Linked DNA regions of Undibacterium sp. 5I1. Each later gene encodes a partner of the first gene's protein in a complex. Links are inferred from orthologs where the notes say so. Each region holds a gene or a part of one and is shown in the gene's direction. Other genes may lie near its edges.

Region 1 (16,552 bases):
GTAGAAGTCACTGCATTATCTGCTGGCACAATGCTGGTAGTTTCTGGCCAGGCAATTGCCTTTATTCCGAATGAAATTAGTCGTAGTTTGGTCCATCATACGGTCGCCAAATGAACCTCTTTCATCAATCAAAATCAGTGCTGGATCGCCTGCTAAAACGCGGTCTTAAAGCCGAGCTTTTACTCTTAAGCCTAGCTTTTATCGTATCGGCCAACAGCTACGCTGGTCGCTCATGCGAAGATCAGGCGCTCGATGCAAACGGATTGATGAAAGGCATGGAGCTGGCATTAAAAACCCGTAATGCATTGGACGCCAGTGGCGCGCAAGTCGCACTGATTGCGCGGGTTGGTCAAGATTTATCTAAGTACCATGTACGCTACTCACATATGGGCATCATATGGCGCGATCATCCTGAAGGACGCTGGTTGGTGGTGCACGAACTCAATGATTGCGGCACCGCTAACTCTCAACTGTACAACGAAGGTTTAGGTAATTTTTTTATGGATAGTCCATTTGCCTATGAGACTTTGATCGTGTTTCCAGATGCCGCGCTTCAGCAAAAACTGGTCGGTTTACTAAATTCTGACCTGCCGAGAAAACTGCATGCACCTCGTTACAATATGCTGGCATTTCCATTTTCAACCATGTACCAAAACTCAAATCAGTGGGTGCTGGAACTGCTGGCAGCGGCAAGCGCCACCGATGTGCAAATCGATAATCGTACGCAAGCGCAAGCCTGGCTGACAATGGCAGCGTATCATCCAAGCACATTGGATATTCCGGCGATGACGCGACTGGGAGCACGGATGTTCCGCGCTAACGTGGCATTTGATGACCATCCATTTGATCGTCGTATGGCAGGTCAGATTGACACGATTACGGTCGACTCTGTCGTGCATTTTTTGGAGCAGCGGCACACAGTTAGTAGTCAGCAGGTTTTAACTTACCCTTGATTGAATTTTATATACTCCCCATTTATTTTTTTAAAATACCCGTATTATCCATATATTAATTGGACGATTAAAAAATACACCATAGGAGTATATAAGATAATAGTAGCTTTAAATACTGAAATTAATCGCTATGCTGAGCAAGCTTGTAGCTGCCAGCGTCTCTTTCACAGATAAATTGAGCAAGGTGACCCAATACACTTATCAAACAAAATTGATCACCTTATTTTTAAGAAAAATGAAGCTCATCACGCAATATGCGCTCACTCTTCCGCAGCATCCAAGGATCGCAAATAAGCAAGCTTCTCGGCAATTTTGATCTCTAACCCACGTGGCACCGGCTGATACCAGGACTCGCCTTCTAAGCCTTCTGGCAAATAAGTTTCACCTGCGGCATAAGCTTCAGGCTCATCATGCGCATAGCGATATAACTTACCGTAGCCAAGCTCTTTCATCAACTTGGTCGGCGCATTACGCAGATGTTCTGGAACGGTACGTGATTTATCTTTAGCTACCAAGGCTCGCACAGCGTTATAAGCTTTGTACACAGCGTTGGACTTGGCTGCGCACGCAAGATAGACCACTGCTTGTGCCAACGCCAGTTCGCCTTCTGGAGAACCGAGACGCTCGTATGTTTCTGCGGCATCCAATGCCAGTCGTAAGGCACGTGGATCGGCCAGACCGATGTCTTCACTGGCCATGCGGACGATGCGGCGTGCCAGATAACGTGGATCAGCGCCACCATCCAGCATGCGCACCATCCAATACAAAGCAGCATCGGGATTAGAGCCGCGTACTGATTTATGCAGAGCAGAAATCTGATCATAAAAAGCATCGCCACCTTTATCAAAGCGGCGTAAGGCATCCCCTAGACACTCGGCCAGTAGAGCAGTGTCAACTTCTTGCAACGCTTTTGCAGAGGCAGCACGTGCCACGATATCGAGGTTGTTTAATAATTTTCGACCATCGCCATCGGCACTGCTAATCAAACTTGCCTTGGCATCGGGATGAAATTGCAAGCCATCCAATTCACGCTCACAAGCTCTGTCTATCATCGCCTCCAGATCAGCGTCAGTCAGCGATTTGAGAACATACACAGAAGCACGGGATAACAGCGCGCTATTGACTTCAAACGAGGGATTTTCGGTAGTAGCACCGATGAAGGTGAACAAGCCACTTTCTACATGCGGCAAAAAAGCGTCTTGCTGGCTTTTATTAAACCGGTGGACTTCATCAACAAACAAAATCGTACGACGTTGCGAAGTGGCCTGCAAAATTTGCGCCCGTTCAACTGCTTCGCGTATATCTTTTACGCCAGACAATACTGCAGATAACGCGATAAATTCTGAGTGAAACGCATTTGCCATCAACCTTGCCAGCGTGGTCTTACCAACACCCGGCGGCCCCCATAAAATCATGGAGTGCGGATCGCCAGAGGTAAACGCCGCTCGTAAGGGTTTGCCCTCACTCAGCAGATGTTGCTGACCAATCACCTCATCCAAATTTGCAGGACGCATGCGCTCTGCTAGCGGAACGGGATTTTTACGCGTTTTACTGGCGCTGCTCATATCGCTCATGGACGCAATACATCAACGCCGGCTGGTATGACGAATTTAAATTGATCAGCTTTGAGCGTCGGATTTTTTTCAATATTCTTTAAAGTCAGTAAAGAAATTTGACCAAAGCTGTCACGTAATTCCAAAGCCAAGGGAGCACCGTCTTTCATGCCTATGCCAATATGCTCAAAATTACTATCTTTGTCTTTAGGAGTAGCTTCAAGCCACTCCAGACCTTGTTTAACGCCGACCTCACGCAGAGTAAAACTTTTTTCCAGATCACCGCTGCCGAACAGGATTGCCGCAGGGCTGGCACCTAATACATTGCCTAATTTTTTAATCGTAACCTGGCTGAGATCTTTATCGAAGATAAACAACTGATCACCATCCGCCTGCAAGACTTGCTCGTAAGGTTTTTGGTAGGTCCAGATAAATTTGCCAGGGCGAGCGAAAATAAAAATTCCGCTGGAGGTTTTAGTTACCTTGGGCGCACCATCCACCATCTTGACTTGCTGTTGCAGGAACTCACCTTTAGCACTTTTTATGTTGGTGGCAAAGGCTTTAAATTGTTCAATCGCGCTGGCATTGGCTAATGCTGGCACTAGCATGCTGGCACTTAACATCATGCTAGCTACCAACTTTGTGACGCTACTAGCTACTTTATTCGTATTCATTTTCAATGAAAGTTTCACAAAAATCCTGACTGATTTAATTAATTGTCTCATGCTGCGGCCGCCTGCCAAACCGCTGCGTTCACCGCCGCGGTCGAATCAGCTGAAGTCCAGATATTTATTCGGCATTCCCTGCTGGCACCAAAATTTCACGATTACCATTTGACTGCATGGTGGATACTACGCCGCTGGTTTCCATCTGCTCTAGCAAGCGGGCGGCGCGATTGTAGCCTATGCGTAAATGCCTTTGCACCAAAGAAATAGAAGCACGACGATTCTTGAGTACGATTGCGACCGCCTGATCGTAGAGCGCATCGGCCTCACCGCCACCTTCGCCAGGTGGCGCGCCTACTTCGCCGCCCTCTTCCAGTATGCCTCCTTCTAGGATGCCTTCAATGTAGTTTGGTTCCCCTTGCGCTTTCAAATGCGTTACCACACGATGCACTTCGTCATCAGAAACAAAAGCACCATGCACACGTATTGGCAAACCAGTGCCAGGCGGCATATATAGCATGTCGCCCATACCCAGCAATGCTTCCGCCCCCATCTGATCAAGAATTGTTCTGGAGTCAATTTTGCTACTCACCTGAAACGCGATACGAGTGGGGATATTCGCCTTAATCAAACCAGTGATCACGTCAACCGATGGGCGTTGCGTCGCCAAAATTAAATGCAAACCTGCCGCGCGGGCTTTTTGGGCAATACGGGCAATTAACTCTTCAACTTTTTTACCGACGACCATCATCAGATCAGCTAACTCATCGATGATGATGACGATGGTGGGCAATTTTTCTAATGGCTCAGGAGCATCCGGCGTTAAGCTAAACGGGTTGGGAATAAACTCTTCGCGTTTAGCTGCCTCAGCAATTTTGATGTTGTAACCGGCCAGATTACGCACACCCATTTTTGACATTAATTTGTAGCGCCGCTCCATCTCTGCAACCGCCCAGTTCAAGGCATGCCCGGCCTGTCGCATGTCTGTTACTACCGGAGCTAACAGATGCGGAATCCCCTCATATACAGACATTTCCAACATCTTAGGATCGATCAAAATCATCCGTACATCATTCGGATCTGATTTGTATAACAACGATAAAATCGTGGCATTAATACCGACTGACTTACCGGATCCAGTCGTACCTGCCACCAGCAAATGCGGCATCTTGGCAAGATCAGCAACTATGGCATTACCACCGATATCTTTACCCAGCGCGACCGTTAAACTGGACGCACTGTCGTTGTACACTTTGGAGCCAAGAATTTCGGTTAAACGTACGATCTGGCGCTTGGGATTTGGCAGTTCCAAACCCATATAATTCTTGCCGGGAATGGTCTCAACTACTCGGATCGATGTCAGCGATAATGATCGTGCAAGATCACGCGCCAAGCCAACAATCTGGCTACCTTTAACACCGGTTGCTGGATCAATTTCATAACGAGTAATCACTGGTCCCGGATAGGCCGCAACGACTTTGGCGTCAACACCAAAGTCCGACAGTTTTTTCTCAATTAAACGGCTGGTAAATTCCAGAGTTTCTATGCTAACAGTCTCTTGCGTCGGCGGTGCATCATCCAGCAACGACAGTGGCGGTAATTTGCTGTCTAACATATCGCTAAACAGCGATACCTGACGCTCTTTTTCTACCCGTTCAGATTTTTGTACGCTGATGATTTGTGGTTCTATACGTATAGGTGCCGCCTCAATAATCTTGGCTCTTTCAACAATAACGACCTCTTCACGTTTGACGGCGGCCGTTTGCCCGACCTTACGATCTTCACGTGCAGCATACTTGTTACCTATAAAAACAAAGACCGTTTCTAAAGCAGTACCAATTTTCTCGGCAATCTGCAACCAGGAGACATGAAAATATAAGCTGATACCCAGCGCAAATAACAAGAGTAATAGCAAAGTTGATCCGGTAAAACCAAAGGCCGCAAAGCTAGTGTTTCCGATCAATTCACCCAGCACTCCTCCTGGAGCTCGTGGCAATTGTGCCTTGATTGAATACAGCCGCAGGTACTCGATTCCCATACTGCCAGCCATCAGCAGAAAAAATCCGCCTGTCTGTATAAATTTTTCATAACTATGTTCAGCGTCTTGTTCTGCATTGACTGCCAGACGATTCGTTAGCTGGCGATAATCCTTCCAAACCAAACGGCATAGAACAACGCTCCACCACCAAGCAGATAAGCCAAAGATGTATAGAAATAAATCTGCAAGCCAGGCTCCCACTTTGCCGCCGACATTGTGGATTTTCGGGACAACACTGGCGTGCGACCAGGCGGGATCAAGTTTGGCGTAAGTGAATAAAATTAAAATCAGATAAATACAAAGCGCCGCAAAGAGTATCCAGCGTGCTTCGATAAGCAAAATTACTAGCCGATTTGGCAACGGCGGCGCCGGCGTTTTATCGCGGTTGCGGGTATAAGGTTCATTGTTGGAAGTAGTCATAGTGCACAATCAGCAGCCCATTACAATCAAGTTCAATCAAAATCAATCAAGTCAAACGTACATTCAACACATATTAAACACTCATAAGATAGCATGTATGACAAGTGCCGCCAATCAGGCATCATCTTAGAACCGTGCCGACTCAGGGCAAATCAAGCAATCGGCTGGCTATTCAATCAAAAACGCTTATTCGTCTATAATCTTGCCTAGGTAAAGTAAGACTTATTCGTGACGGATAAGTAAGAAGCTAAGATGAAAGTTAAATACTAAAGTCAACTGCTAAATTAGATGGTCGTTGGCTAATAGTTAGCTAATATTCATCAGCTAATACTACGCCAGCATATATGATTGAAATTTGCTGTTCCGTCGCAATCTGCAGCTTAGTTTATAGCCTCTTAAGGCAATTTAAATAGCATCAACTATGCCGATTGCCATCATCATTCAATTTATTTTCTCTCGGGTCAGCTTATGTCAACTACCACTCCAAAACATGCACACGTATTGATACTCGGCTCTGGCCCTGCTGGCTACTCTGCGGCTGTGTACGCGGCACGTGCCAATTTAAAACCAGTATTGATTACTGGTGTAGAGCAAGGCGGTCAATTAATGACCACAACAGATGTCGAGAACTGGCCAGCAGACCCTATGGGTGTGCAAGGGCCAGAATTAATGCAACGCTTTCAACAGCATGCAGAACGTTTTAATACTGAAATTATTTTCGACTACATCCACACCGCCAAATTGACTGAAAAGCCGATCCGCCTGATCGGTGACCAGGCTGAATATACCTGCGATTCACTGATTATTGCGACTGGCGCATCAGCACAATATCTCGGCTTACCTTCTGAAGAAAGTTTTATGGGTAAAGGCGTATCTGCTTGCGCGACATGTGATGGCTTTTTCTACCGTGGCAAAGAGGTTGCGGTAGTTGGTGGTGGCAATACTGCAGTAGAAGAAGCGCTGTATTTATCTAATATCGCCAGTAAAGTGACTGTCGTACATCGTCGTGACAAATTCCGCGCAGAGGCTATTTTGATTGATCGGCTGATGGCAAAAGTAGCCGAAGGTAAAATCGAAGTTAAATGGAATCACACATTAGATGAAGTAGTAGGAGATAGCTCTGGCGTGACTGGCATTAAAATCAAATCCAGTATTGACGGCAATGTGAGCGATGTCACCCTGCATGGTGTCTTTATCGCCATTGGTCACAAACCTAATACCAGCATCTTCGAAGGTCAACTCGATATGCATAATGGCTATATCAAGACTAAAACAGGTCTTGAAGGTATGGCGACAGCTACTAGCATCCCAGGTGTATTTGCCGCTGGCGACGTGCAAGATCATATCTATCGCCAAGCAATTACTAGTGCGGGTACGGGTTGTATGGCAGCCTTAGATGCACAGCGCTATCTCGAAGATTAATTGCAATTTAAAAACCATTCTTCAGCCTGTTGGCTCTTTTAGTCCTCGCTTATGCCCAGCTCCTTAAAAAATTTTGCTGATCTGAAAAATTTAGGTCAGCAATTAAAACAGCAGGAAGAAGTGCGTCTGCTGCAAGAAGCTGAGCGCAATAAGCGAGAGAAACAAGCGAAGCTGGAAGCCAATATTTTCCGCAATAGCATAGGTGAGGTGGCGCCACTGAAAACGGTGCCCAAACACATAGTTCAAGCGGCACGCCCGCAACCGATTCCATTCCAGCATATTGCAGATGAGCGCGCTGCATTACAAGAATCTATATCGGATGAATTTGACGCCATCACCTTGCTAGCCACCGACGATGGCCTAAGTTATACCCGCGCAGGTGTTGGCAGTGATGTCGTCAAAAAATTACGTACCGGCCATTGGACTATACAAGCGCAACTAGATTTGCACGGTTTGCGGCGCGATCAGGCGAGAGAAAGTTTGGGCGAGTTTTTGCGGAAATGCCAGCGCAATGAACATCGTTGCGTGAGGATTATTCATGGCAAGGGACTAGGTTCAATCAACAAAGAACCCGTGTTAAAGAATAAAGTAAAAAACTGGTTGATACAAAAAGATGAAGTACTAGCATTTAGCCAAGCCACCGCTGCAGACGGTGGCTCTGGCGCATTGATTGTCTTGCTCAAATCTTAGTACTCAAATCTTAGTTGCTCAAATCTGGATTACTCCAATTTCAACCCAAGAATTTTAATTCAAGAATTTGCCATCTTTAGTGATTACAGTCATATCAACGTATTTTGATCCGTTGTGACTAGTTGGCGAAAAATTCACATCAAATCCGCCGACATCATAATTGCTCGTATTAATTGTCTCTAAGGAGGAGATCAATTTCTCACGCGACAAACTACGACCTGCACGGCGTAAGCCCTCTACAAATACTTTGGCGGCAATAAATCCCTCCAGACTGGAAAAATTCAAATCCTTAATGCCCGCTTTTTGCATGACTTTGGTGTATTCATTGACCACGGGCGTTGATGCTTTCCAAGGGAATGGAACTACTTGCGAAATCACGGTACCAGGGCCATCCGTACCTAAAGCATCTGCCAAGGCCTGGCTACCGACAAAAGATACGTTATAAAACTGTCCGTTATATCCTTCTTTGCGCATTCCTTTGATGTATGCCGCGCATGAGGAATAAGCACTAATCTGGATAATTACATCCGGACGCTTCGGCAAAATCTTAGCAATCGCCTTACTCACGTCGGTGCTATTACGTTCTACGGTCGCGGTTTCTACCATTTGCACGTTCATTTTTTTCAGCGCACGTTCTACACCAGCTAAACCAGCCTTTCCATAAGCATCGTTCTGATAAAAGACAGCGATATTTTTAAGACCTGTTCTGACTAATCGCTCGACCAAATGCTCAGTCTCATCAAAGTAACTTCCGCGAATATTAAATATCTGACGATTTAAGGGCTCGCGCAGCGACTGTGCGCCAGTAAAAGGAGCAAAGAAAGGAACTTTAGCTTGCGTAAAAATAGGCAAAGCTGCGTTACTGGTAGGCGTACCAACATAGCCAAATAAGGCGAATACATCCTCATTTTCGATGAGTTTTTTAGTATTAGCAGCGGCTAAATCGGCCTCGTATTTATCATCCATTTTGATGATTTCAATTTTGCGCCCGTGCACACCACCAGCAGCATTGACCTGATCAAAATAAGCCTTGGCACCGGCGTGCAATTGGATGCCCAGTTGTGCAGCAGGACCAGTAAAAGCAGCCGATTGACCTAGTGTGATTTTTTGATCCGTAATACCCTGATCCGCTGAAGCAGGTAATACGATGGTAGAGAGAGCCGCGAGCAGCGACAAGGAGAAATAACGACGTAAAGTTTGCATGATTTACCTGTTTAATCCAATTTAAACAGCATCAGAGCCGGTTTCACCTGTACGGATACGTATCACCTGCTCGACATTTTGTACAAAAATTTTGCCATCGCCAATTTTGCCTGTATGCGCTGCTTTAATGATGGCATCAACGATGTTATCGCAGATATTATCATCAACTACAACCTCAATCTTGATTTTGGGCAAGAAATCTACAACATACTCAGCGCCACGATATAACTCGGTATGTCCTTTTTGACGGCCAAAACCTTTAACTTCAGTAACGGTTAGACCTGTGACACCGATATCGGCCAATGCTTCGCGCACTTCGTCTAATTTGAACGGTTTAATAACTGCGGTGATTTGTTTCATGTTGTCCTCTTGAAATTTTATGTGATTTTATTGTTTTATTTTCTAACTATTTAGTCACGGAATTTTGATGTAATAGGATAACGCCAGTCACGCCCAAATGCACGATGTGTAACACGTATACCGACTGGCGCCTGACGACGCTTATATTCGTTAATTTTGATCAAACGAGTAATACGTTCAACATCTTCTTCACGATAACCAGCAGCAACAATATCTGCTCTGCTTTGATTCTCCTCCATATACCGCTGCATGATGCCATCGAGTATCTCGTAAGGAGGTAAAGAATCCTGGTCTGTCTGGTCAGGTCGTAACTCGGCTGATGGCGGACGGGTCAATATACGTTCAGGGATGACAGGTGATAAACGATTACGGTAAGCACACAAACGATATACCAATGTCTTGGCAATGTCTTTAATCACAGCAAAACCACCCGCCATATCGCCATATAAAGTGCAATAACCGACTGCCATTTCACTCTTATTCCCGGTAGTCAGGACGATGGAGCCATATTTGTTCGATAAAGCCATGAGAATGGTGCCGCGAATCCGCGCTTGAATATTTTCTTCCGTCGTGTCCTCTGCTAAACCAGCAAACTCCTGACTTAAGGTATCTCGAAAAGCACTAAAGCAGGCGATGATCGGAATTTCATCATAGCGTACACCCAAACCCTGCACCATTTCGCGCGAATCTAGCCAGGATATGTCAGCAGTGTAAGGTGACGGCATCATGACTGCTCTGACTTTATCAGCACCCAAAGCATCAACCGCAATTGCCAGAACCAACGCAGAATCCACTCCACCAGACAAACCCAATACAATACTAGGAAAACCATTCTTACCGACATAATCGCGCACACCTAAGACTAATGCCTGATAGACCTGCGCCTCTATCTGTGTATCTATCTGTGCATCTGGACTGGCGCCATTGATTACCTCCTGTGGTGCTAGCATTGGCGCTATTGGCATTATGGGCGCCGCACCATCAAATTCAACAATCTGCAAATCGGCTTCACAATGTTTTAGCTGAACACACACTTCGCCAGCCTGATTCATCACAAATGAATTGCCATCAAAAATTAGTTCATCTTGTCCGCCTACCAGATTGGCATAGACCAAAGACATACCTTGCGACGTAACATTGGCACGCATCACATCAAAACGTTGATGCTGCTTACTCATATGATAAGGCGATCCGTTAGGTACTAACAGCACTTCTGCACCAGCGTTTTTTGCAATCTTCGGCGCAGTAGGCAACCAGGTATCTTCACAGATATTCACACCAAACTTGATGCCCTTCACTTCGAACACGAAGGCATCGTGACCGGATGAAAAATACCGTTTTTCATCGAATACCATATCGTTTGGCAAATCATGTTTGTAATAGCTACCGATCACCTCACCGTTGCATAAAACGGATGCGGCATTCAAACGCACACCATCATTTTCGGCAGGATGTCCTATCAAAACATGCATGTCTTTTAAAACCCTCAAGCTCTCTGCAAGAGCGAATAAGGTCTCGCGCGTTTTTGCGTAAAATGCACTACGCAATAATAAATCTTCTGGCGGATACCCCACTAAAGAGAGCTCTGGCGTAACGACAATGTCAGCGCCTTGTGCAGCAGCTCGCTGAGCATAATCAAGAATTTGCGCGGCATTACCAGCAAGATCGCCAACAACGCTGTTCATCTGGGCTATTGCAACTTTTACTGTCATAGTGGCTTGTAGTAAATTTAAAAGAATTTGAAAATAAGTCTGAAGAACTAGGTCTCAATAAATTAATCTAATAAGTTGAGTTTGAATGAACAGGGATATCACGAGCATCATGACTGAAAACCAGCACGACCGGATCCAAGAAGATCTTCAAGAAAGTTCACATTATCGCACGCGTATCGTGACTTCATTGTCCGATGTCGGCGAGGCGCAGTGGAATCATTTGCTCAGCCTGCAAACTACTAGTAATCCATTTTTATCTTACGCATTTCTGCACGCATTGCACGAATCTGGATCGGCATGCGCCAATACCGGTTGGCAACCGCGTTATATAACATTATGGGATGGCGGCATCTTAGTCGCTGCAATGCCTTTATATGAAAAAATGCATTCTTACGGTGAATATGTATTTGACTGGGCCTGGGCTGATGCCTACCAGAGAAATGGCTTTCATTATTATCCCAAATTACTCTCGGCGATTCCATTTACGCCGGTCACTGGCGGTCGTCTGCTAGCAAGAGATGTGCATACACAAATCGCTTTATTGAATGCTCTCAAGGATATTCAAAAAACGGGAGAATACTCATCTACCCATATTCTCTTCCCTCCCATAGAAGAGGCTCAATTACTACAAGCTGCGGGTTTTCTATTGAGAAGCGGTGTTCAGTTTCATTGGATCAACCGGGATTACTATGATTTTGAAGATTTTCTGTCTCAAATGGAGCAGAAAAAGCGTAAAAATATCCGTGCCGAACGACGTAAAGTAAGTGAGGCCGGCGTCCAGTTCCGCCAGGTTGCAGGGTCAAATATGACAAAAGACGACTGGATATTTTTTAAGCGTTGCTATGACCACACTTACTCCGATCATCATTCCTCGCCCTATCTAAACTTAGATTTTTTTCTGAGAATAGGCGCAAGTATGCCCGCTAATTTGAGACTCATTTTTGCAGAACGTAACGGCAAACCCATCGCAGCTTCTTTGTTGGTGCATGACGACGATACGCTGTACGGCAGATATTGGGGTTGCCTGGAACATGTACCTTGTCTGCATTTTGAGACCGCGTACTATCAGGCAATAGAATTTTGTATAGCAAAAAAAATTAAGGTTTTTGAAGGCGGTGCGCAAGGCGAACATAAAATGGCACGTGGGTTTTTACCCCAAAAAACTTGCTCAGCACATCATTTGGTTCAGCCAGAATTTTTTGACGCAGTTGCGCATTTCCTCGAGCGCGAAACCGATGGCATAGCGCACTATTTTAATGAACTGAATGACCGGATTCCATTTAAAAATCTAAAAAATTAACTGTGATAGGAAAGACTTGAAATTCTTCCTTGAGCAAGGCATCCTGTATAGATGACTCCATTATCCTCAACTCACCCAGCGTCTAAGCAAGGATTGCCAACGCGTCGTGTCGGGCGCTTCTATCTGACAGACAAGCTGGGCAAAGGGTCAAATGGTGCCGTCTTTCTGGGACATGATCCTGTGATTGATCGCCCGGTCGCAATCAAAATACTTGGCACTAGCCACGGGATTGCAGACAAAAAACAACGCGAACAGCAATTCATTAACGAAGCACGCGCTGCCGGACGCTTATCTCACCCCAACATTGTGACCATCTATGATGCCTCCAGTGAAGGCGGCACAACATTTATTGCGATGGAGTTTTTACAAGGACAAGATCTGCGTGAGTTACTCGCTAGCGGCAAACATTTTGATAATATTGCGACCACTACTATTATTCACAAAATTGCCGAAGCGCTCGCGTATGCCCATGAGAATGGTGTAATTCATCGGGATATCAAACCTGCCAATATTTTTATCCTGCCAAACCAGCAACCGAAAGTAGTTGATTTTGGGATTGCCCGTGCACCGAATAGAATTTTAACCAATCCCGACAATCCAGCACAAACCTTATTCAACAATAATGTGCTCGGTACGCCAAACTATATGTCACCAGAACAGGCCATGAGCCAGCAAGTGAATGCACTGACCGACGTGTACTCGCTAGGTGCAGTGATGTATGAGATGTTGACGCAACAAAAACCGTTTCAATCCAACGACATTGACAAACTACTCAATCAAATCGCTCATAAACACCCAAGATCGCCATCAGAATTAAATCCTGCTGTCCCTAGCAGTTTGTCTGCGGTTGTAATGAAGGCCATGCAAAAAGCGCCTGCGCAACGCTACCGTAGTGCCGCTGAAATGGCTCAAGCTTTACATAAAATATTGGAAAGAGATCAACGCCTTAAACGCAAACGTAAACATGCTGGTACTGCGGCTGATACATCAAAGGAAAACATTGGCGATGAGAGGAAAATTTCTTGGTTGAGCTGGATTGCAGTACTAATCGCATTAGGAATTTTTGTAGCTTATTTTTTTAATGTAAAGCCTTAGACTGCTGCTAGCTATACAGTCAGCTAGATCATTAAGACTTGTGCACAATTGCCCCAACAAGGCGCAGGACAAAGGCAGTAATTTAGTGAGGCGAGAAGCTGCAACGTAGCTGAACTATTTTGCGCAGCCCCGCACAATTTAACTCAAGGCATTACTGATATACTCGTAGCATGTATATCTTAGCTCGCCAGAATTTTGTTGGGCAATAGAGCATTTTTTACAGAAATATGGGGGAGTATATTAAACCCAGATTTTTCCATCTTCGTAAAGAGGGTCTGTATTTTTGAAAGTATGCAAATATTTTGGAATGAAAAAGTCACAAAAAAAGCACATATATATGTGCTTTTTTTGCGATTAAATTCGTTGACTCAACTACCGGACCTAATCCTGTTTCAATAAAACCAAACACAAATTAAAGTTTGCGAAAGTTTGCAACGCCTTCCATGATTTCAGCTTTCGCATCTTCAGGGCCGCCCCAACCTTCGATCTTAACCCATTTACCTTTTTCCAGATCTTTGTAGTGCTCAAAGAAATGCTGAATTTGACGCAAACGCAATTCATTCATATCTTCTGGTTTTTGCCAGTGGGAATAGATCGATAAAAGCTTATCTACTGGCACTGCTAACACTTTGGCATCATTGCCGGCCTCATCCGTCATCTTCAGCACGCCGATCGCGCGGCAACGCACTACTACGCCCGGCAGCAGAGGAAAAGGTGTAATCACCAATACATCCACCGGGTCGCCATCACCCGCGATTGTTTGTGGCACATAACCGTAGTTACATGGATAGTGCATTGCAGTACTCATAAAACGATCAACAAAAATCGCGCCAGTTTCCTTATCAACTTCATACTTGATTGGATCGGCATTCATCGGGATTTCAATGATGACATTAAAATCATTCGGCAAGTCACGGCCAGAAGGAACGTTATTTAAGCTCATATTGCTCTTTCAAAATAGAAGTCAAAAGTAAATCGGGTTGGATTATAGTCGTTTTTATAGACGCTTCGATAGCTAATTAGCTAGTCACTCACGCTCAGCAAGCAGTCCGCAATCTTCAACGAACGTTATGGCTAAAGCATAGTAGCAATTGCGCATTGACGATAATGTTGCGCAGCCTCATCAGCTTGCCCTAAAGCCTCGTGCAATTGTGCCAGCTTGAGATTAGATTCTCTTACGGTTCGGGACTCTGTTGCATCAGACAATGCCTGTTCCATATGACGTTGCGCCTTACCCCATAATTTTTGCTTAAGGCAAAGAGTACCTAAGGTTAAGGCCAGCTCTGGATCTGTTGGACGCTGTATCGTCCAGCGCTCACAGTGCTCAATCTGTCCCAATAAAGCGACTGAGCCTTCGCTTGCAGCAGCGTCGCGATAAATCCGCATTAATCTGTCATCCCACTCTTCAGCGACCGTCTTTTCAACGATCACTCGCGCATCCTCATGCAAGCCCCGTTCATTAAACGATTTAGCTGCGGTAAACGCGACGAAGCGATTTTTCCGGTCATCGGCAGGGATTTCGTACCAAACCCGACGTAGTGATTCTGCATCATGTCCGTGATCAGTCAGCAAATCCTCATAGGCCAATTCACGCAAACGATTCGATAAAGCCGGATGCAGCGCGCGGTGTTTATCTAAAGTCCGAACTAGTTTTAATACTTCTGGCCACTTTTTAGCTTGCTGATTCGCTTTTAGTGCCCAGCGCAGTACTTGGATATGACGTGTACCACTTGCGTGCAACTCTTTCACAGCGTCAAGAGCTTGTTCTGCTTTGTGCTGATCAACCAGTAACTCAGTCATTGTGACCAAGCGAGCCGTTTTATAAGTCATGTCGGCTTCGGTACTTGCGAACCAGGAATCACGGCGTTCGAACTGGCCCATATGATGGGCTGCTCTGGCCGCAATTAATGCAGCAACCGCGGCATTATCTGGCAGTTCAACAGCACGCAATGCTGCTTTTTCTGCATGACCAAAACGCCCTTCAAATAAAGCCTTTAATGATTCTCTTAAGGCCTTATTGCCATCCCGTTCTCGCTTACCTTGACGATACATAGCCACCTTACGCGGCATTTTTTGCGTGGTAACAATGGTGCGCATCACCAGATACAGCACGACAAACAAAACCAGTGTCAGGAATAAGAAAAAATTGAGTGAGATATCTATTCTGTAGGGCGGATAAAAAAGCACTACGTTGCCGGGGTTATAGCGGGCACCAACGGCAAGACCAACTGCCATGGCAAAGAGAATCAGAAGCCGGATAAAAAGACGCATATTCTTATTGAACCTTAGGGCTTCACTTTGTAGTTACGAACGGCATTCAAGCTCTCCGCTAATGTGGGCATTTCTATAGACAAGTTACTACCTTGTACTTGTCTCAATAAAGCTTGCACTGATTGGGTTTGCTTCGCTCGTGTATCAAAATATTTAGTGATGGCATCTTGCGAAGCAATCAAATCATTGCGAAACATACTTTCATTACGCGACAACAATGCTAGTCGCGCATTTAACAGCCGCAACTTAAGATTTTCTCTGGCAAAGTAGCTTTGCGATGGTGTCAGCAATAACGCATCTGGCGTTTCAACATTACGGACTCTGATGAGTTGCTTAACTTCGTTCCACATCTCGCTGGAAAAACTTTGCCATGCATCTTCTGCCCGCATTGTCCAGGAATTTTCAGGAATTTCATCAAGAGCGACTTTTTTACCATTTTTCAACAGCGGCACGGGAGATTTTGGCAATACTCGCAGAGGTGCTTTTGGTGGTGTCGCAGAAACAACTGATTTTTCATCTGCCCACAATGGAATATGATCAACTTGCGCGATGACACTATCCAGGCGCAAAGCGATGCCTGTCAAATCGAGAATCGGCAAAGACTTCAGCTTATCGGTATCTTTGGCAATCGCACGGCGGATATTAATAAATTGCGGTTTGTCCGATTTAGCCAGGCGGCTATCTGCATTTTGCAAAGCGATTAAAGCACCTTGGACATTACCGGCCAATTGTAATTGCTGGCTAGCCGTCGAGAGTACCTGCTCGATTTCTGCCAATGCCCATTCGTCACGATTTTTGGATAAGTCTTGATACAGTTGATCCAGCGCTAATTGCTGACCTTGTGCCTCGACCTGCTTGCCTTCCAGCAGC
Region 2 (16,397 bases), 340 kb from region 1 along the record:
CCGCAGCACTCGTAGTATCGCGCTGACCGCTGCCGGGCTAGCACTGCTGCCAGAGGCACGCCGCATACTTCAGCAGGCACAGGGCTTGCCCGCACTAGTACAACGCGCAGCCGCCGGTGCTAGCGGTCATTTGTCGCTGGCATTTGTGTCTATCGCCGACTACAGCATCTTGCCACCCTATCTGCGAACATTCCGGCAAAGTCATGCGGCTGTGCAGATTGAACTGCGAGAGGCAACCAGTGATGTTCAATTAATCGCTCTGGAGAAAGGTGAAATCGATGCTGGCCTGATCATCCCGCCGATACCAGATCGTTTGCGTAATCTGTTAGCCTACCAAAAAGTCTTGTCCGAGCCGTTGATACTAGCAGTACCGGAAAGCTTTGCGACAAAAACACACGACGTCTCACTATTGGATTACCAGCATCTGCCTCTAATTATTTTTCCACGCAAAATTGCGCCAGCTTTACATGACTTAATACTTGGCTGCTTCCGAGAACTCGGGTTGACCCCGGCAATTAGTCAGGAAGCGATACAAATGCAAACCATCGTCGGCTTAGTCTCCGCTGGCATGGGCATCGCGCTTGTGCCACAATCTGTCTCGAATTTAAAACGTCCCGGTGTGACTTACCTAAGTCTGCCGCAAACTAGCCATGTGGTAGAAATCGGCGTGGCATGGCGTAAAGATAATACGTCTCCCGTGCTGCAGGCTTTTTTAACCGAGATTTTCCGTTAGGATTTGAGCTAATGGCAGATGCACTTTTCGAGGCAGTTTTGATGTGAGTTTGTTGTAACTAAGGCGCTCATGGCTAGCCGTGAGCAACGAAGAGCATCAAAAAATGACCGTAAATGCGCCGCCAGCACTCAAATAGCACCTATGGTGCGTCTAATGAAAAATCTCGGTTCACCTTATTACAAACGAAAGAGTAGCTATGCTGATTCACCCCAACCCAGATCCAGTAGCATTCCATTTAGGACCTGTTTCTGTACACTGGTATGGACTGATGTATCTGGTCGCGTTTATACAATTTGTCTTGCTAGGCCGGGTACGCATTCGCTCACCGCATATTGCAGCTCAGGGATGGAAAAACGAAGACATTGATGACATGCTGTTTTATGGCGTGCTTGGTGTTGTCCTGGGCGGGCGCATTGGTGAATTTCTGTTTTACCGGCCAAGTGAATTGATCAGCAATCCCTTAGAAATACTGATGGTCTGGCATGGCGGCATGTCATTTCACGGCGGCTTTATCGGCGTTTTGATTGCGATGTTCTTCTGGGCGCGCAAAGTGGGTCGACCATTGGTGAATGTATTTGATTTCATCGCGCCGCTGGTGCCGCTAGGCTACGCTGCGGGGCGCATCGGCAACTTTATCAACCACGAACTACCAGGTCGGATTGCTTCAGCCGATTTACCTTGGGCAATGCAATGGCCTGGTGTGGATCACCTGGTACATCCGTCGCCAATTTATCAGGCCTTAGTGGATGGATTGTTGCTGTTTGTTATTTTATGGATATATGCCCGTAAAGCGCGGCCACCTCTGGCTGTCGGCGCAATGTTTGTAATGCTGTACGGCTGCGCACGATTTTTTACCGAGTATTTCCGTACGCCGGATTGGCAAGTGAACCTAGCAGGCATGACCATTTCTGCCGGACAAATACTTTCGCTACCAATGATTATTGGTGGACTGGTGATACTGGTGTTTGTATATAGAAAATCAGCTAAAGCCTAGGTAACATTATTACGGCATTATCGTAGGATTAATCTCTGATCGAAAACGATAGTGCCGTTAAAAAGCTCAGTCCAATAACTTCATGATGACTGCCCATTCTGCGGCAGTCACTGGCGTGATCGACAAACGACTCCCCTTCTGTAGTACCAGCATATCTGCCAAGGCCCCATGAGTGCGTAGCTCTGCCAGGCTTAATAAACGCGTCTTGCGCAATGCCCGGATATCCACCATCATCCAGCGCGGATTTTCTTGCGACGCCTTGGGATCAAAATAATGACTTTGCGGATCAAATTGTGTGTGATCGGGATACGCGCTGCTCGCAACTTCAGCCAGCCCAGCAATACCAGGCTCTGCGCAACTGGAGTGATAAAACAGTACTCCATCACCAACCTTCATTGCATCACGCATAAAGTTACGTGCCTGGTAATTTCGCACGCCAAACCAGGCTATCGAGGATGCAGATAAAGCGTCATCAATGCTCACTTCATCCGGCTCGGACTTCATTAACCAATACGCCATAACAATATACTCCCCGTAAATTTTTAAAAAAATGCCTTATCGTCCAATGATTACTTGGACGATTAAAATATACATATATGAGTATATTAAATACCAAAGCATCTTAGTTGCATCTTGGCCTAACGATATCTAAGAGCCGACCAAGTGGATATTGGCACAACACGACAAGCAATACTAAAGGAAAATTAGTTTCTAAGACGTTGCACCGTTAGACAAGCTCGCATCACCTTTGCTCAGTCAAACGTCGAAAAAACAAGCCTACAAACAAATAGGACTTACGCAAAATTGTCCCGGCAAGGCACAGCGATGACAGTACATTAGTACGGCTAGTCGCTGCAACGCTTTGGGGCGGTTTTGCGTAAGTCCCAATAAAAAAGCACTCACAGCAAACGCTGTAAGTGCTCTGGAATAAGTCCCCACCAATGCCGCTATGCCGGCATCCTGAACCAGGAGGTTCAAGTTGGCCACAGTCGGTTCAACTTCGGGTTCATCGGACTAGCGACGCTCACACCTGTCGAACAATTCCCGCAGCCTGTGCACATAAATGGTTCAAGGAATATATGGCACTGGCGAACACGGTAGGGAATCTAAGTTTACTCCTATCCGCGATGTCGTACAGCTTTTTTTAACTCTTTTTGATTGATTAAACCAATACAAGCACGGTTCAAAATAGATTTTCTTGGGGTGTTAGTGCTTTGTCCAAGACCTCATGCATATGATTAATTTTTTGCTTGACGTCTGCAATCGACAATCCAGACAAAGGCCCCTCTGGCGATTTGGTCGATAGCAATTCTGCCGTAACACCCAAAGCTGCCATTACTGCGATTCTGTCGTTACCTTTAATCTTGGCGGCGTCGCGGATGGTGCACATTTTTTCGTTAAGGTAAGCGACTGCAGCTAGCAATGCTTTGTCTTCACCTTCTTTACAGCTGAGCTTATAGGCTTGTCCCATGATGCTGACATCTAGCTGGATCACATTGTCTTTCATGCGGCATCCTTATCTGAATCGTTCTCAACTGGTAATTGCGCGAGCAAAGCTGTTACGCGTTCGTGTGCTTCATCCATACGTTGATGCATCTCACCATTTTCTTCGGTCAGAGCAACGATATCGCGCCGTAGCTCAGCGTTCTCAAGGCGTAAAAAATCGGTCAGCTCTGCGAGCCGTGCGACTTTTTCAGCAAGTAATTCAAATTCAGAATTCATCTCGTCACTAGGTTGGTAAAAACATGGCAAAAACGCGGAAAGAGCGCGGGCTAAACAATACCAACTAAATTATAAATTGAAACGTCACTTTATAGCATTTTCTACCAGAGCACCGTCACTTAATATCAAGGCCGCTTTAATTTTTTTATCCTTATGCAACTCGCGCAGCGCATCAGCGTAGGTTTGTAATTGGGTCTGGTAGTCTAGCCGCTCAGATTCTAACAAAGCCCGCTTGTAATCGAGAATCCATATTTCGTCTTTAAAAACGACCATTCGGTCCAGACGTAAAAGTTGTTGCTGGAACAAAACATCCATCTCATTGCGGGCATACACAAAATGGGCAGGATTAAAGTATTTTTCCAGCGTCGCCTGACTCAATATTGCTAAAGCTTGCTGACGTATGGTGGCCGCGATACTACTAGCACAAGGCAGCCAGGCAGCAATCGCCTCCGCCTCGGGAACAACGACAGGCCATGCTTGTACCTGATTGGTCAATCGCTCTAATAAGGCATGTAGTGCAATGCCCTCCAGCTGCGCGTCACTTGGGACTGGTTCACTCTCGGCTTGGGGCAAAGTCAGATTGGGCGGATTAAATACTTGCAAACTAAATTCGCCTTGCGATTGCTGCACTAATGCAGCGTTGACCGGCACATTCACTTGGCCTACTTGTTGCAGCCGATCATACCAACTATCTTGAATCAAGCCGATGATGACATCCCCGCCTTCATCGATCACGGCGCTCTTCGTTTTTTTGTCGCTAGCAATACCACTGAGTATCAATAAATTTTTAGCGCGAGTGGCGGCGACGTAAAGCAAGTTCCAGTTCTCTTGTGCGGCTTGCGCCTCCTCTTGCGCGAACAATGCATCCCGCGCTGCACCACGCTGATCCTTGCGTCCGAAGACAGAAAAATGTCTGGCATCGCCTTCTTGTAATGGCCATTGGCATAAGATGCCGACCTGATCTTTGGCGGATTCGCTATGGTTAGCATCGAGTACAACAACGACTGATGCCTCTAGCCCTTTGGCACTATGGATGGTTAATATTCTTACTGCGTCGGCTGCATCATCTACTGCCGACTCATCAGGCGCATCGCCTTCCCCTCCATTTCTAAACACATTGAGGGCCGCAATAAACTTAGGCAAGCTAGGATAGCGCCCCGCGTCCATGTTGAGCGCCAGTTCTAAAAAGGCGTGAATATTCCCTATGACTTGATGTCGCTCCGCCGGACTAGCAAGCTGTGCGTAGCGCGACAGCAATTCGCCCTGATGCAAAATCCGGTCAAGCAAATCATGTACGGGCAAATCATGTGCCGCTTGCATCCAGTCTTGCAATAACCGTGCTGCCCGGACAAAAACTTCCTGCGCTACCACCGATGCTGATGCTGATAATGCACTAGCTTGCAAACGCTTCCACCACGACGCTTCTGATCGCTGCGCTAACGTGATCAGGTTGTCGTCAGTCGCAGAAAAAATCGGCGACTTCAGCACATGTGCCAACGCACGGTTATCGCCCGGCGTCATCAAAAATCCTAATAAAGCGATCAGATCTGCAACTTCCAAGGCTTCCAGCAAACCACCTCGCCTGCTGGATACAAACGGAATACCAAGTTCACGCAGAGCATTTTCATACGCAGCCAGATGAGTACGGCGCCTGACCAATAACATGACTTCTGACCAAGGTAAGTTCCCCAGTTGCTGCCGCGCCAATAGCAGAGCTTGTGCGACCTGACGTCCCTCCTCCATGCGACGACTATCCTCTTCTTCAATCATTGGCGTGGTGAAGGGATTACGTAAAGTACGGTTTGAAGATTGAGTCTCGCCGCTAATATCAGAATCTTCTTTACCTTGATTCATCGTACTAATCGATGCACTGATTAAGGGTAAACGCCATACTTCACCCATCGCTGTAGAGGCGCTGGTTTGTGGCAGATAGATTTTATTTTGACGCATGCTGTCATTCAAGACAGACACAATCTCGGGCGCATTTCTGCGAGTCTGATTGGTGCGTAGCAGTTGTGCGCCATGCTGCGCCAACATTTGTCTTGCAGCAGAGAACACGCGTGGTTCTGCACGGCGAAAACGGTAAATTGACTGCTTAGGATCACCAACAATGAAGACGGTTGGCCGCGCCACGTCGTTGCCATAGGCATCTAGCCACGCTTGGACGATGCCCCACTGTAAAGGATTGGTATCCTGAAATTCGTCCAGCAAAATATGCTTGTAACGCGCATCTAGCCGGCTATGTAAATATGCTGCGTATTCCTCGTTACTTAGAAGCCTGTAGGCTTGCCATTCCAAATCGGCAAAGTCAAATACTCTCTGATCCGATTTCAAAGATTGATAGCACTCCAGATAAGCTGCACCGACTTTAAACAAGGCCTGATTAATGGTGAGCACCATTTTTTCACCGCTACGCCGACGCAATAATTTAAGCGTTTCTGCAATGACAGTACACTCATCATCAAAGCTGGCAACACTATCTGCACCTAGCCATTTTTCGATTGCGATGAGTAAATTTTTTGTTTTTGTATTGGATCTATTTTTGCCATCAGTACCAAAAAACTCATGGCATAAGGCATCAAAGCTGTCTAAGTTCGTACCTGTGCTCATAGCAGTTTCTATCGCAGTTGCACGCTTTTGATTGGTCGCGGTACCCTGCCCTAAACATAATGCGATTGCATTAATACGCTGACATAGTTCTTGATCATCCCACAAGGCCAATCGTGGATCGACCTCTGCATCAGCGCCACAAATCTCGCGCAGCCAATCCAAGGGATCGCCTTCAAGCCCATGTTGATTGGATGCCCACCATTCCGCACGTTTATCTAAAAATGCATCCAGCATTTTTTTGGTGTTGAAATCACCTAACTCTTCGTACAAGAGTAATAAGGCATGACGCACATCCTGATTCTCGGCATCAGTCAGGGATTGCATCAGCTGCGCATAAGCTTCTCTTTGCAAGTCAGCAGTTGCCTCTAGCAAACTAAAGCCATGGGGCACGCCTGAGGCCAGCGGTGCTAACTGGATCAGGCGTCCAAACCAGCTATGAAAAGTGTCCATCGCTAACACTTGCGGGCTGGATAAAATCTTATCGTAAAGACGTCGCGCTTTAGGCAACATTGAGGGAATATCGTTTTGCTGTATCCCACGTTCTGTCAACAATTGAATAGCCGCAGTCTCATCAACTAAGGCTAACTCGCGTAACAGTGCCATCAGGCGCTCACGCATTTCTTGCGCAGCTTTGCGGGTAAAGGTAATCGCCAATAACTCACCCGGCTCAGCGCCAGCCAGCAACAGGCGCAACATACGCGCTACGAGTAACCATGTCTTGCCACTACCAGCACAAGCCTCAACTACTACTGACAATTGTGGATTACATGCGGTGGCAGTGAAGCTTACAGTGTCGCTGCCATGTCCGTTAATTTCATAGGCTTGAACATCGTCGTTTGGTGAAGAATGGGACGACGAAGGTGATAATAGTGGGGATAACAACGGGGACAAGATCGGCGATAACATCATGACCATGCTCCCTTGCGGCATAGTCCACGCATTTCGCAATACTGGCAGACCGATTCTGTACCTTGTGCTGGCAGTGGTGTGTTATCTCTGATTGCCTGCATATTACTTTTGATATCCACTTCCAATACATTCGTCCAGTCGCTAAAATTATCGGCGGTGGCGGCACCAATTTTGCCTTTGTCTAATTCCAAAGCAACATAGCTTGCAGCAGCAACAGTCTGATTTGCCAGCAAACCATAAAAGGGTAATTGCTGATCCTCGCCTTCTTTTAAACGTTTCATTAATGCGGTTTGTGTTTTAGTTTTGTAATCCAAGACCGCATGTTCACCGTCTTGGTTTTTATCAATCCTATCTATCCTTCCCCGCAAAACGATGTTCGCGTTTTCACCTTGGTCGGACCAGATCAAAGTACGCTCGCGCCAATCCTCACCGATTTCAAATTGCCAGCCATCTGCCTCGCGCTGATTAGCCCAGGCGACATATTCAGGTATCACTTTATTCCAGCGCACGCTATATCCCAAGGCTGCAGGACTGCGCTTTAAAATATCGTCAAAACGTTGGGTAGAAATATCTCTCAGCAATTGGATTCTGTCTTCCGGCTGATGCCCCGATAATTGATCGTGGTAAGTTTTAAGAATCGCGTGCAACCAATCGCCGTAGTCACGTTTTTCGGGCATGTCTGACAATTCATCCAGCGCATCCAGCCGCAACATCCGTCGGGCAAAAAACTGATAAGGACATGCGAGCAAGCTGCTATATCCGCTGGAGGACAAGGTAGTTGGCGCTAATATAGCGGCGACTGGGCGTGGTTGTTGTAGGGTTTCTGATTGCAGATTCACAGTCGACAACATCGGATGATGTTTGAGAAGCGCCTTGCTGCCATTGCGCTCCAGCGCCAGATTCAATTGCGCCAGCCAAGGACTCACAGGATTATGCTCCCCTTGCTGCTGACCTTGCCATGACAAAACCACTTCTGGATTGGATAGCAATAACTCGGTAAAGTCTCTGAGCTGTTGTTGCTGCCTTTGCTCACGGGTCGTCAAACCACATTCGCGTCTGACCGCATTGGTAAAAAACAAAACTTCCTGTGCTTGCGATGGCAAATGTGCGGCATCTGCACCAACCAGCAACACCGCATCAAATCGTCGCAAGCGAGCACCATTCAACGGCAACATAAATACGCGCTTATCTATTCTGGCGGTGATATAAGGTGCATTTTCCAGCTGTAAATTAATAAAGGCACGCCACTCCGAAAAGGAGAACGTTGCCTCCATCTGCTGACAATCCTCCGTCAACGCTTGCAATAACTGAATAATTTGTGAGCCTGCACTGTCGGCTTGCAACTGCGGATGCATGCCTGACTCGTAAAGCATCTGTATGCTTGCCCGACTCCAATCAGAGATACTTTTACGTCCGCTGAATCCTGCTGCCTGACGCGCAAGCGCTGCGATCCATTTGCGCTCGTCGGGCTTACTATCCAGCGTGGATAAAATCGCCTCCCAACCACCGAGAACGTTAGCGCGACGCAAGGCCAGTTCGATATGCATCACCGCATCGGCCTTCGCATTCATTTCAATCACCGCATCGGTCCGAGCGGCGTCTTTTGCAGATGCACCAGACAGGCCGCCAGGTAAGTAAGGCGACTTCAACAGATCCAGCAATGCCATCGTATCGGCACGTGTGGCAACCACCTCAAACCAAGCGGCAATCGCGGCAGCAGCGCGGGTCGTCGAGAGTTTCCAGCCAGTTTCATCTGCAACAAATACCTGTGCTCTTTCTAATAAGGCCCGAATACGACGCGCCACCACACGGTCTTGTGCGATCACTGCAATGCTCTGACGACCCGCCTGTAACCAATCAATAATAGTCTGCGCGCCTTGCTGCGCCTCGTCTTCAAGCGAACTCGCCTCACATAAGCGAATATGCGATACGTCGGCCTGATCCAGGGTAAATTGCTGCGGGCCGCTGTTAACATCTTCAAATAAATTCGGCCAGGCAGATGCGTATGGCTGCGTAATGGATGTGACGCGCCAATCCAGCAAGATCATTAAGAGTTTTTTCTTTTTAGAATACACATCTAAAAACGCTTGCTCCAGTGCGTTCGGTGCAGTTGGGCTGATCCAGACTAAAGGTTCCTGCGCTTGCTGCGCAATACGCAGCCATTGCTGATGCGTTTGTCCGATGGCGTCATGTTCATCCAACTGACTTTGCCAAATAGTCCAGACCAGTTGCGCTTCTTCCGATAAGATTTTCTGCGTTGGCTGCGGCAACTGTGCCAAGGCAGTATGCCAGCGCTGTGCCGTTTGCTCTCTGTCATCTAGTACGGAAGCTAACAAGGCCTGCGTCAGCTCATCCGATAAGTTTAATAAAGTCTGCGCCAGGGGCAGCAAGTCCGTATTGCGTCTGGCAGTAAATAATTTTTTTAGCCAGGCATGCTGCCTCAACTCGGCATACAAACTCATCAGACGCTCGCTCGGTGCGCTGACTCTTTTATGGGTTTGTGGCGGCAACATCTCCACCCAGGCAAACATAGTTTGTATGCGAGGTGGAATAAAATTAATCTGCAGCTCGTGTGCCAGTGCTTTTAAAAATAATTGCGCATGTTCAAAAGTCGGCACCACAACACGCACAGCAGAATAATCATTAGCCGATGTCAGCGGCCAGGCTGGCGACACAACATCAAGTACAAAGCGATGCGCAGCTTGTTGCCAGAAGTTGCCGGATGCCGCAATAAGCTCAGTGGAAGATCGCATGGAGTTTCAAGAATTTTCGTGATTTTTTAGTAAATGACAAGCTTTAGATAAGCGCATTTTATGCGACAGACTACGCAATTTCAGAGCTTGATCCCACTTTTATAAAAAATAGGTTATTATTTGACGCGTAGTTTGCCACTAGACATCACTGAATCCAGTGTTGCACCGTTCAAAAGCATTGAATTTGTGCAGATCGCCTCCAGATATTAATTGTTCTACCGGAAGCGTCATCATCGATGATGTAGATCAAAGATCCTACCAGTCGATTTCAGTTATTATTTCTGTGGCGCTGTACCCCCTTTAATTTTTCCCTCGAATGAGGATTCCATGAGCGAAAACATCAAATATGTAAGCGATGCTTCTTTTGAAGCAGACGTGTTGAAATCTGACAAACCAGTTTTAGTCGATTTTTGGGCTGAATGGTGCGGTCCATGCAAAATGATCGCCCCGATTCTGGAAGAAGTAGCAAAAGAATACGATGGTAAGATCATCATTGCAAAAATGGATGTCGATGCAAATCAAGCTGTTCCAGCTAAATTTGGTATTCGTGGCATTCCTACTTTGATTTTGTTCAAAGATGGCGCTGCTGCAGCACAAAAAGTCGGCGCATTAGCAAAAGGTCAATTGACTGCATTTATCGACAGCAATATTTAAGATAGTTTAAGTTACAGAATATTCTTAGATAAGTAAGGTAAAATGCACAGCTATAAAAAGATGAGCGGCGTTAAGGCGTCGTTCATTTAGATTTAAAAACGTTTTTATAAAAACGCGCTTTAAAAAGATATTTAAAAAACCAAATCGACAATCAATTTTTTGTTCGTTCTCAAAAAAATAATGAGAAGCGGCAAAAAATAGCAGAAATCCTAAAAACACCATCCTGTAGTTCACCTCTGTTCACTCCCCCACCTACTTATCCCATCCCGGGACACTCAACATGCACTTATCAGAATTAAAGGCGTTACACGTCTCAGCCTTGCTAGAAATGGCCATCGGTTTAGACATTGACAACGCAGCACGGATGCGCAAACAAGAACTTATGTTCGCAATCCTGAAAAAACGCGCCAAATCCGGCGAACAAATTTTTGGCGATGGCGCCTTAGAAGTATTGCCAGACGGCTTTGGCTTCTTGCGCTCGCCCGATGCCAGTTACATGGCATCTACCGACGATATTTATATCTCTCCTTCACAGATCCGACGATTCAACCTGCACACAGGCGATTCGATTGAGGGTGAAGTCCGCACACCAAAAGATGGCGAACGTTATTTCGCCCTGGTCAAAGTGGACAAGGTCAATGGCGAAGCGCCAGAAGCCTCCAAACACCGTATTCTGTTTGAAAACTTAACACCGCTGCATCCAAACAAAGTCTTGCAATTAGAACGTGATATGCGTGGTGAAGAAAACACCACTGGCCGTATCATTGATCTGATCGCCCCTATCGGCAAAGGCCAGCGCGGCTTATTAGTAGCGTCACCTAAATCCGGTAAATCCGTCATGCTGCAACATATTGCGCATGCCATTACCACCAATCATCCAGACGTTACGATGATCGTCTTGCTGATTGACGAACGCCCGGAAGAAGTGACTGAGATGCAACGCTCCGTACGCGGTGAAGTTGTTGCATCGACGTTTGATGAACCAGCTACCCGTCACGTACAAGTCGCTGAGATGGTGCTGGAAAAAGCCAAGCGCCTAGTCGAAATGAAAAAGGACGTGGTCATTCTGCTCGACTCGATCACCCGTCTGGCACGTGCTTACAATACTGTCATTCCGGCCTCTGGTAAGGTATTGACAGGTGGTGTTGATGCAAATGCGCTGCAACGTCCGAAGCGCTTCTTCGGCGCTGCACGTAACGTAGAGGAAGGTGGCTCACTGACCATTATCGCTACTGCACTGATCGAAACTGGTAGCCGCATGGATGATGTGATCTATGAAGAATTTAAAGGTACCGGCAACATGGAAGTGCATCTCGAACGCCGTCTGGCTGAGAAACGTACTTACCCTGCGATCAATTTGAACAAGTCCGGCACGCGCCGTGAAGAGTTACTCATCAAACCTGATCAATTGCAAAAAATCTGGATTTTGCGCAAGTTGCTATATAGCATGGACGAAATCGAAGCGATGGAATTCATCCTCGACAAAATGAAGGCAACTAAGAACAATGCAGAGTTTTTTGAAATGATGCGTCGTGGGAATTAAGTCTTAGTCTCAATTTGAATCTCAGTTAAAAAAAGCCATCTTAAAGGATGGCTTTTTCATTTTGTGATTCAGGTTAGCACCGCACCTTTAAAAGGCGAAACTGATTGATTCGACCTGTAAACCCAGATTTTCCATTAGACCGCTATCACTTCGCAAAAAAAGCAGACGACATGCGGTCTTCGGAGGGATAGCACCACCGCGATTCGAGTGGGAGCGCTACAGAGACAATTGTGCCTTTGGCGAACTGCCTGACGTTGTCGCTCCTCCTGGCAAGAGGCAGATTGCGTCGTCGTCGCGTCTAGCCATTCAATCCGCCAAAGGCACACTTGTCGCTGTACCAATGGAAATTCTGGGTTAAATATACTCACTACAGTATATTTTAACGTCCAAATAACCTATGGACATTAAGGGTATTTTCGGCGTATACCCCCCTTATTTTAATTAAACGGTTACTTAGCAGCGAGTTTCTCTGACTTATCCCAACCACCGCCGACGGCTTTGTAGATGCTGACAACAGCAGCCAGATGTGCCCGCTGAGTATCAGTCAAAGTCGATTGGGCTTGCTGTAAATCAAGCTGCGCGCTGAGTACATAGAGATAGCTGCTGTACCGTTTTTGTAACACAAGTCAGCTATACGCAGTGAGTCTTTTTAACGCTGTGACACGACGACTACCTGCCGCATAAATTTGCTCATTAGCAGCCGTGTTGACCAGCGCATCATGCACGTCGCGGAACGCGCCTTGCACACTTTGTACATATTGTGCCAAGGCTTGCGTTTTGCGCGCTTTGGCACCGGACACCAGCGCGCCAATCGCGAGGGCGCGGAAGATTGGTTGTGTAATGCCAGCGCCCACATCCACAATAAAGACGCCGGATCAAACAAGTCCTTAAAACTACGCGACTCATCGCCATAACCGGTAGTCAGCTTCAGGCTTGGAAAATACTGCGCCTTGGCCTGACCGATGTCAGCATTGGCAGCGGCCAGCGTTTGTTCAGCGGCGATGACGCCACGGCTGGCCAGCAGATCTTCTATGTCGCGAAAACTCAGCGCAAACCGAAAGCAGAGCCACACGACATGACTAATGATTTCTGCCGGATAGCGGAAGCCGCAATAGAGCAAAGATTTTTTCATCACGCTACTTTACAAAATTTCTCCACCGCCCGTAAGTTGACAATACCGCATACTCATATAAAATCGACAACGTCATGAATTACAGTCAACAAAAGCTGTCAACAAAATTTTTACCGCTTCTCATCCATGCACCCGAAAAGAAAACTAATGCGTCCATACCATGCACTGCCAGCCATACTGAGTTTGATATTGTCATCCCAGGTTGCCGGACAAACCGCTGCGTATGCAATTACAGATAAAAACACGGCTCTGTCGCCCGCTGTGGAAGCTGCACTGAAAGACAAGTTGCAAGCCTTATTCAGCACAGTCTGTAGCAAGGATGAATTTTCAGGTGTGTATGTCGTCGCCAGGGGCAATCATGTCATCAGCGAAGCAGCATGTGGTGAAGCCAGCAAGCGTTATCATGTGGCGAATACGATGGATACCATCTTCAATGTCGCCTCGGTCGGCAAGATGTTTACGGCGGTTGCCATAGGCCAGCTAGCGGATGCGGGGCGTTTGTCCTATGCAGACCCGGTCAGCAAATATGTGGATGCCAGCTGGTTGTCACCTGAGGTGGCGAAAAAAATCACCATCGGCCAGTTGCTGTCGCACACATCTGGGCTGGGAAATATTTTTACCAACAAGTTTACCAACGGTCCGTATATGCAGATGGCCGCCATGCGAAACTTGGCTGACTACAAGCCATTTATACGCGATGCGGCACTGGAGTTTGCGCCCGGCAGCAATTATTTGTACAGCAATATGGGTATGTTTTTCCTCGGTGTCATCATAGAAAAAGTCTCGGGACAAGATTATTTTGACTATGTACGCCAGCATGTGTTTCTGGCGACAGGCATGAATAGTACCGATAACTATATCAGGGATGAGGGAACAGAAAACCTCGCCACCGGCTACATCAGCACGCGAGGTGCGACAGCCAGCAGGAAAGAAAACACCGTCCTGATACCAGTACGCGGCGGCCCTTATGGCATAGGCTACTCAAACGCACCAGACCTGCTGCGCTTTGCGGATGCACTTCAGACTGGCAAGTTGCTCAAGCCAGCAACGCGCCAGTTATTCTGGCAAGACCAGACCGCAGGCCGTGCAGACAAGGGCAGCTATGGATATGGCTTCGAATTACGCTCGGGCAAGCTGGGTAAAATCGTGGGCCACAGCGGGCAGTTCCCCGGCATTTCCAGTAATCTTGATATGTATCTCGATGCTGGTTATACCGTGGTCGTGCTGTCAAATTATGAACCCGGTGTGTTGCCGCTGGCAGGGCGAATTGCGGCGGTACTGGAGAATGTGGTGGGGCTTGAGTAGGGTGCGTTACAACGCACCATTTGAACGACAAATCAAGAACGAAACTTCTTGCAATCTCGCAGGCGGTTCGTCTATTTTACGAGCGTTCATTCTTCATATATTTTGTAGATACTGTCAACTTACGGGCGGCGGGGCGATATTGTAAGGTGGCGAGATGAAAAAATCTTTGCTCTATTGCGGCTTCTGCTACCCAGCAGAAATCATCAGCCATGTCGTGTGGCTCTACTTCCGGTTCGCGCTGAGTTTTCGCGACATAGAAGAACTAATGGCCAGCCGTGGCATCATCGTCACGTATGAGACGATCCGCCAATGGACGATGTTCGGCCAATGCTATGCCAATGAGCTTCGCCGGCGTCAACCGCAACGTGGAGACAAATGGCATCTCGACGAGGTGGTGCTAACAATTAACCCAGATTTTCCATTGGAACAGAGACAAGTGTGCCTTTGTCGGACTGACTGGCTAGACGCGACGACGACGCAAGCTGCATCTTGCTAGGAGGAGCAACAACGCCAAGCAGTTCGCCAAAGGTGTAATTGTCGCTGTAGCGCTCGCACTCAAATCGCGGTCGTGCTATACCTCTGAAGACCGCACGCCGTCTGCGTTTCTGCGAAGTGGTAGCGGTCTAATGGAAAATCTGGGATTAAGGGCAAGCACCATTACCTGTGGCGTGCGGTCGATCAGACCGGACATGTGCTCGATATTTTGTTGCAGAGTCGGCGCAACCGACAAGCGGCAAAACGTTTTTTCTGCAAGCTTCTCAAGGGCTTACGTTACCCACCACGAGTGCTAATCACCGACAAGCTCAAGAGTTATGTCGCGGCGAAGACGCACATCATGCCGGGTGTCGAGCATCGCCAGCACAAAGGCCTCAATAACCGTGCAGAACTCTCGCACCAACCTACGCGGCAACGAGAACGACAGATGCGGCGCTTCACATCATCGGGCCATGCTCAGCGCTTTTTATCGGCTCATGGCCCGATCAACAATGTCTTCCGGTGTCAGCGAAACCGTATGACAGCGGAGCAGTACCGACACATGCGTAGGCAGGCATTTTCTGTATGGAATGAGGTCACCAACGTAGCAAAAAAAACTAATCCGTGACACCGTGTTACCCAGGCAAATGCAAGTTCGCCTGAAATTGTACAACTCCCCGTCTCCGTTCAGCAAGTTGGCAATACCGGAAAAATCTATCCCAGCGTAAAAACAAAAAAAGAGATGGAGCGTCGTCTGAATGGGCTCCAAACAACACCTCACATCTCCAAGGGAAAGCTTGATAACATAAAATATACTCACTACTGTATATTTTAATGTCCAATAAATATATGGACATGAAGGGTATTTTTACCATATACCCCCCATTTTTTACCAATTACGTATTTACTTAGCTGCGATTTTCTCTGACTTATCCCAACCACCACCGACAGCTTTATAGATACTGACAACAGCAGCCAGATGAGCCCGCTGGGTGTCGATCAAAGTCGATTGCGCTTGCAACAAATCGCGTTGAGCACTGAGCACATCAAGATAGCTGCTGTAACCGTTTTTGTAGCGCAAGTCGGCCAGACGCAATGAATCTTTTAAAGCGGTGACGCGACGATTGCCAGCTGCGTAAATTTGCTCATTGGCAGCCGTGTTGACCAACGCATCATGCACATCGCGGAACGCCCCTTGCACACTTTGTACATATTGCGCCAAGACTTGCGTTTTGCGCGCTTCGGCACCGAACACCAGCGCGCCAATCGCGCCGGCGCGGAAGATTGGTTGTGCAATATTCGCTCCAATATTCCACAGCAAAGAAGCTGGATTAAATAAATCCTTAAAGCCACGCGACTCGTCGCCATAGCCAGTGGTCAGCTTCAGGCTTGGGAAATACTGCGCCTTGGCTTGACCGATATCAGCGTTGGCAGCAACCAGTGTTTGTTCAGCAGCGATGATGTCTGGCCTGCGGTTAAGCAGATCCGATGGTAAGTCGGCTGGCACTGTCGCTTGCTGATACAGGCTATCAATGCTACTGCCTCGTGCAATCACCGGATTGGCAATT

The links.
Region 2: the proteins of trxB (region 1) and trxA are in contact, whole or in part, in a crystal structure (PDB 1F6M), measured with the Escherichia coli proteins. The link is inferred for Undibacterium sp. 5I1 from one-to-one orthologs.

The regions. Positions count from the first base shown.
Region 1 is NZ_JAVIWI010000001.1:683,564-700,115, reverse strand. Bases 5,129-8,074 are described here. They hold trxB (thioredoxin-disulfide reductase), read left to right. Parts: upstream 5,129-6,097; coding sequence 6,098-7,051; downstream 7,052-8,074. Other genes in these bases: RGU72_RS02920 (ABC transporter substrate-binding protein), read right to left, coding at 7,796-8,074; RGU72_RS02925 (Smr/MutS family protein), read left to right, coding at 7,103-7,741; RGU72_RS02935 (DNA translocase FtsK), read right to left, coding at 5,129-5,629. Outside these bases: RGU72_RS02955 (hypothetical protein), read left to right, coding at 1-114; RGU72_RS02950 (DUF2145 domain-containing protein), read left to right, coding at 111-953; RGU72_RS02945 (replication-associated recombination protein A), read right to left, coding at 1,214-2,527; outer membrane lipoprotein chaperone LolA, read right to left, coding at 2,524-3,180; more of RGU72_RS02935, read right to left, coding at 3,296-5,128; more of RGU72_RS02920, read right to left, coding at 8,075-8,944; RGU72_RS02915 (P-II family nitrogen regulator), read right to left, coding at 8,966-9,304; RGU72_RS02910 (NAD+ synthase), read right to left, coding at 9,355-11,016; RGU72_RS02905 (GNAT family N-acetyltransferase), read left to right, coding at 11,126-12,316; RGU72_RS02900 (serine/threonine-protein kinase), read left to right, coding at 12,368-13,411; ppa (inorganic diphosphatase), read right to left, coding at 13,824-14,354; RGU72_RS02890 (heme biosynthesis HemY N-terminal domain-containing protein), read right to left, coding at 14,486-15,682; RGU72_RS02885 (uroporphyrinogen-III C-methyltransferase), read right to left, coding at 15,697-16,552.
Region 2 is NZ_JAVIWI010000001.1:345,352-361,748, reverse strand. Bases 8,921-11,711 are described here. They hold trxA (thioredoxin TrxA), read left to right. Parts: upstream 8,921-10,048; coding sequence 10,049-10,375; downstream 10,376-11,711. Other genes in these bases: rho (transcription termination factor Rho), read left to right, coding at 10,656-11,711; RGU72_RS01495 (PD-(D/E)XK nuclease family protein), read right to left, coding at 8,921-9,721. Outside these bases: RGU72_RS01530 (LysR family transcriptional regulator), read left to right, coding at 1-733; lgt (prolipoprotein diacylglyceryl transferase), read left to right, coding at 930-1,727; RGU72_RS01520 (EVE domain-containing protein), read right to left, coding at 1,794-2,246; RGU72_RS01510 (cell division protein ZapA), read right to left, coding at 2,911-3,222; RGU72_RS01505 (DUF904 domain-containing protein), read right to left, coding at 3,231-3,449; RGU72_RS01500 (UvrD-helicase domain-containing protein), read right to left, coding at 3,534-6,989; more of RGU72_RS01495, read right to left, coding at 6,965-8,920; more of rho, read left to right, coding at 11,712-11,918; RGU72_RS01480 (hypothetical protein), read right to left, coding at 12,368-12,541; RGU72_RS21355 (hypothetical protein), read right to left, coding at 12,545-12,718; RGU72_RS01470 (serine hydrolase domain-containing protein), read left to right, coding at 13,198-14,355; RGU72_RS01465 (hypothetical protein), read left to right, coding at 14,510-14,851; RGU72_RS01455 (efflux transporter outer membrane subunit), read right to left, coding at 15,734-16,397. UniProt on the Escherichia coli protein: Participates in various redox reactions through the reversible oxidation of its active center dithiol to a disulfide and catalyzes dithiol-disulfide exchange reactions.